DNA from 2 places in the Arthrobacter sp. MYb221 genome. Region 2 is predicted to be linked to the other one. Evidence: predicted binding sites of a transcription regulator. Region 2 holds the regulator's gene; the other holds the start of a gene.
What was found. Region 2 encodes Rex, which represses fermentation and respiration genes when NADH is low (regulators of the CRP and FNR family bind a similar motif). Its sites were predicted from a motif close to CTTGTGAANNNNTTCACAAG; they were not measured.

Region 1: CQ015_RS01430 (glyceraldehyde-3-phosphate dehydrogenase) is a predicted target of Rex. The motif match lies at 1,491-1,510, and genes of this name have one in related genera.

The regions. Positions count from the first base shown of each region.
Region 1 is NZ_PCPW01000001.1:295,560-297,952, forward strand. Features, by position in the region: gene CQ015_RS01430 (glyceraldehyde-3-phosphate dehydrogenase) at 1-1,336, opposite strand, end outside; RNA gene rnpB (RNase P RNA component class A) at 1,525-1,879, opposite strand; gene CQ015_RS01440 (NAD(P)/FAD-dependent oxidoreductase) at 1,926-2,393, opposite strand, start outside.
Region 2 is NZ_PCPW01000007.1:69,189-71,581, forward strand. Features, by position in the region: gene CQ015_RS10225 (histidine phosphatase family protein) at 1-27, opposite strand, end outside; gene CQ015_RS10230 (DUF4199 domain-containing protein) at 211-954, shown strand; gene CQ015_RS10235 (redox-sensing transcriptional repressor Rex) at 1,054-1,725, opposite strand; gene CQ015_RS10240 (glutaredoxin family protein) at 1,749-1,985, opposite strand; gene CQ015_RS10245 (HAD family phosphatase) at 2,057-2,393, shown strand, end outside.

The DNA of each region.
Region 1 (2,393 bases), on a different contig from region 2:
CGATGGCGTTCTTATCCGAAACGATGGTGGCCAAACCATCAACGATACCCGCGCGGCGTGAGCCGACGAAGTCCGAGGAAACGACCTCAGGGGAATCGATGTAGTCGATCTGGCGGTGCAGGCTGGAGGTCAGCGAAGCTTCACGCAGGTAAGCGTTCAGCTCCTCCTTGGTGGTCCCGTTCTCCAGGTTCAGATTCAGGATCGCCATGGAAACATCCGGGGTCGGTACGCGGATGGCGTTGCCGGTCAGCTTGCCTTCCAGCTCCGGGAGGGCCTTGGCCACTGCCTTGGCGGCTCCGGTCTCGGTGATGACCATGTTCAGGGCCGCCGAACGGCCGCGGCGCTCGCCCTTGTGGAAGTTGTCGATCAGGTTCTGGTCGTTGGTGAACGAGTGAACGGTTTCGACGTGCCCGTGGATAACGCCGAACTTGTCGTTCAGGGCCTTCAGCACCGGGGTGATGGCGTTGGTGGTGCACGAGGCGGCGGTGACGATCTTGTCCTCGGCGGTAATCCAGGAATCGTTGATGCCGTGCACGATGTTCTTCAGATCGCCCTTGCCCGGTGCGGTGAGCAGGACCCGGGCGACGCCCTTGGCCTGCAGGTGCTGGGACAGGCCAGCCTCGTCGCGCCAACGACCGGTGTTGTCCACCACGATGGCATTGTTGATGCCGTACTCGGTGTAGTCAACGGTGGTTGGGTCGTTCGAGTAGATGACCTTGATCAGCGTTCCGTTGGCCTGGATGGTGCTATTGGCTTCGTCAACGGTGATCGAACCGTCGAAACGGCCGTGCACAGAGTCGCGGCGCAGCAGCGAGGCGCGCTTGATGATGTCATCATCCGAGCCCTTGCGCACCACGATGGCCCGCAGGCGCAGGCCGTAGCCGCCGCGCTCGATGAGAATGCGGGCCAGCAGGCGGCCGATGCGCCCGAAACCGTAGAGGACTACGTCCTGTGGCTCAACGTCCGAAGCGCCGGCCTGGCCGACCTTGTCGCCGAGCTCTGCGGTCAAGAATGCGTTCAGGTCCTGCGAACCAGATTCGATGAACTTCTTGTTCAGGCGCCCCAAGTCAACGGAAACCGAACCGAGGTTCAAGGTCTCAATTGCTTCAAGGAGGGGCATGGTGGTCGTCAAGGCCAGTTCCTTGCCATCGATCCGGCGCACGACGCGGTGGGCCTTGATGATGTCAATTGCGGACTGGTTGATCAACTTGCGCCCGTAGATGGAGGTCACCACATTGTTCTTGCGGTAAAGACGTCCGATCAGCGGAATCATGGCCTCGGCGAGCTCTTCGCGCCCGCTCCATTCTTCCTGGGCAACGACAGACTGCTGGGTCACAGAAAATCCTTCCAATTCAGCCGACTTACAGATCCATAAAGTCGGTTGGCACCGTGAGAAGCACCATTGCTTTTGCGGTGGCGCGGGGTAACAGGATCATCCCCGCAAGTACGTATCCATTCTAGACGGTGCGCCCCGGTTGCGGGGCTGGACGCCTGTGAATCATCTCACCCGAGGTGAGCGGATGGTGAATGGGATGACCGATACGCCGGGTTCTGTCCGCTTGCGCGGTGACGATCATCTATCTACGACTGCCGTTGCCGACAGCCTCTAGCGGTCCACCCGACTGCATGGGGCGAACAGCCCTCATAACGCAGTCTGTCTGACCTTGCTCCGAGTGGGGTTTACCAAGCCGTCCCGGTCACCCGGGACGCTGGTGGTCTCTTACACCACCGTTTCACCCTTACCAGGTAGCCTGGCGGTCTATTTTCTGTGGCACTAGCCTGCGGGTTGCCCCGAGTGGGCGTTACCCACCACCCTGTTCTGTGGAGCCCGGACGTTCCTCGGGCCGTTTGCACGGCACGCGATCGCCTAGTCATCCCATTCGTTAACCATTCTAGCCCCGCTAATTTGCGCGCGCCGACATCGACTATGAGCCGCTGGCCACAGTGATGGCCGGATAGTGGTACCCCTCCAGCAGCCGCAGCCAGATTTCGCTCACGGTCGGGTAGGCCGGGACCGCATGCCATAACCGGTTCATGCTCACCTCACCGACTATCGCGATCGTTGCCGCATGCAGCAGCTCGGAGACATCCTGCCCCACAAAGGTCGCACCGATGACCACCTGGCGCGTCTGCTCGACGACCAGCTTCGCCCGCCCCGCGGTAGCGTCCGCGTGCAGGCTGGCTCCCGCCACGGCGCCCAGATCCAGCTCGACCACCCGGATATCCAGCCCCTTGCCGCGCGCCTCGTGTTCGGTCAGCCCGACGGCCGCAACCTCCGGGTCGCTGAAAACCACGCGCGGCACCGCCGCATGATCGGCCGTCGCGGCATGCTTCGCCCAGGGTTCGCCCGAAACCGGTGCGCCCTCCAGCCGCGCGGCGATCGCCTCCGCCGC
Region 2 (2,393 bases):
CAACAAATGAACGGTTGAAACTGGCATGGTTACAGTCTCTCAAACAATCAACCTAAAAGATGAAAATTGTGGCCACGATCAAGTATTCACAGCCTCTGCATGGGATTCCCATATCAAAAAACCATCCTTTCGGAGGGGCACATCACAAACGCCACGGACTAGGCTAGTAGTTAGAGTTACTCACCGTTTAGCAGCAATCAAAGGACGATCATGAGCACCAACGATCCGAACCAGCCAGGCCAGCCATATGACCCGTTAGCCGGGTCCGGGAGTTCGAACCCGAACCCCTACGGCGAAAATCCCTACGGTGGGCAGCCGACCCCCTACGGTCAGCCGGCAGCGCAGCAGCTTCCGCAATTCCAGCAGCAAGGTGGCTACGCTCCGGTCCAGCCGCCTGCCGAGCGTCCCAAGACCTTGCAGATGGCGTTTATTTTCATCATGCTTGCCGGGGTGCTCAGCGCCGCAGCCAGCTGGCTGATCAACAGCACCAACCTCTTCGGCAATATGGTGCGTTCGCAGTGGACGATGTTCGAAGATCAGATGCGCATGCAGATGGAGTCTTCCAACGACGCCGCGATGAATGCAGAGATCGAACGCATGATAGAAAACCCCGACACTTTCCTGTCGCAGATCACTTCCACCATGACCACCTTCACCGTGGTGGGCATGTTCATCACGCTCATCGCCTACTTCTTGGTCGGCTTCTTCGTCGGTCGAGGGGTCCGCGCGATGCGGATCATCGCCACGATCCTGGCGGCCATCTCCGTCGTTGGCATGCTGATCAGCCTGCCGATGTTCAGCATGTACGCCAACGCGGCTGATGCCACGATGATCAATGTGGTTTATGCCCTTGGATTCATTGCTGGCGTCGTCGGCGTGGTCTTCGCCTGGTTGCCGGCTTCCTCGCAGTACATCGCCCAGCGCAGCCAGGCGCGCCGGGCTGGCTACCGCTAAACCGTTTCGGGTCCTCAGACCCAGCGCTGAAATTGGCGTAGGCCGTGGCTCATTTGAGCCACGGCCTACGCCTTTAGATTTTAACTGCCCGGTTGCCGCCTAGCGTTGTACCGCGTGGTAGGCCAGGATCTGCAGCTCGGTGGACAGGTCCACGCGGCGGACGATCATGCCCGCCGGAATGCGCAGCGGCTGTGGCGCGAAGCTGAGCACCGACTTCACCCCATGCGCCGCAAGCGCGTCGATCAGCCCCTGGGCCGCGACTCCGGGAACCGCTAGGACCGCGATATTGATCTGCTCCCGCGCAATCACCTCGCCGAGCTCACCGACCGGTTCCACGATAAATTCGCCGACCTCGCTGCCGACCAGGGATACGTCCGCATCGAGGATGGCGCGCACCTGGAAACCTCGGCTGGCAAAACCTGCGTAGCCGCTCAGCGCACGTCCGAGGTTACCGGCGCCGAGGATGGCCACACGCCAGTCCTGGTTCAGGCCCAAGGTCCGGTTGATGTGTTCGGCCAGCTCGGTCACCACATATCCGACGCCACGAGTTCCATAGGAACCAAGCAAGGAGAGGTCCTTGCGGAGGATTGCCGGGTTCACTCCGGCTTCCTTGGCCAGCACACCCGAGCTGGTGCGTTCCACGCCCTGGGCTTCGAACGCATTGAGCGCCCGCAAATACTGGGTCAGGCGCGTCAGCGTCGCTTCGGGCAGTACCCGCGGTTCAATTTCAGCCATGCGCCGCTGCTCTGCTTTTCGAACGGGCCGGTAAATGCATCAAGGGGCCTCTCATGCCATTAGCTGCCCAACAGGCGTTCAAGCCGTTTGGCATCAATGGTCCAGAAGTCCCGGACCTGACCATCAACGAGGAGTACTGGCACCTCTTCGTGGTGGCGTGCCAGCAGTTCGGGATGCTCGTCGATGTCTATTTCGGAGAACTCCATGTTCATCCGTTCGGTGACGTCGTTGACTGTCGCCCTGGCGGCCTCGCACAAATGGCATCCTTGGCGCACCAGTAACTGGATCTCATGCATTTTACTCACCTGTCCATAATCTCACGAGCCGCAACCAGCGTCTAAGTCGGCAATGAAATAAACTGGATCAAATGCAGTCTTCAGAGCACCTCACCAGCCAGAACACGTCGGCGCCACGCGACGTCGTTGCCGCCTTCTTCGACGTGGACAACACCATGGTCCGTGGTGCCTCCCTATATCTGCTGGCCAGGAAGATGCATCAGCGTCGTTTCTTCCGGCTACGCGAAATTCTCTGGTTTGCCCTCAAGCAGCTGCGCTTTGCCGCCCGCGGCGAGCATCTGGGCGACATCCATCAGATTCGCGACCGTGCGCTGCTGATGGCCAAGGGCATTTCGGTCGCCGAGATGGCGCAGATTGGCCAGGAAATCTATGACGAGTACATTGAGCCTAAGTTATGGAAAGGCACGG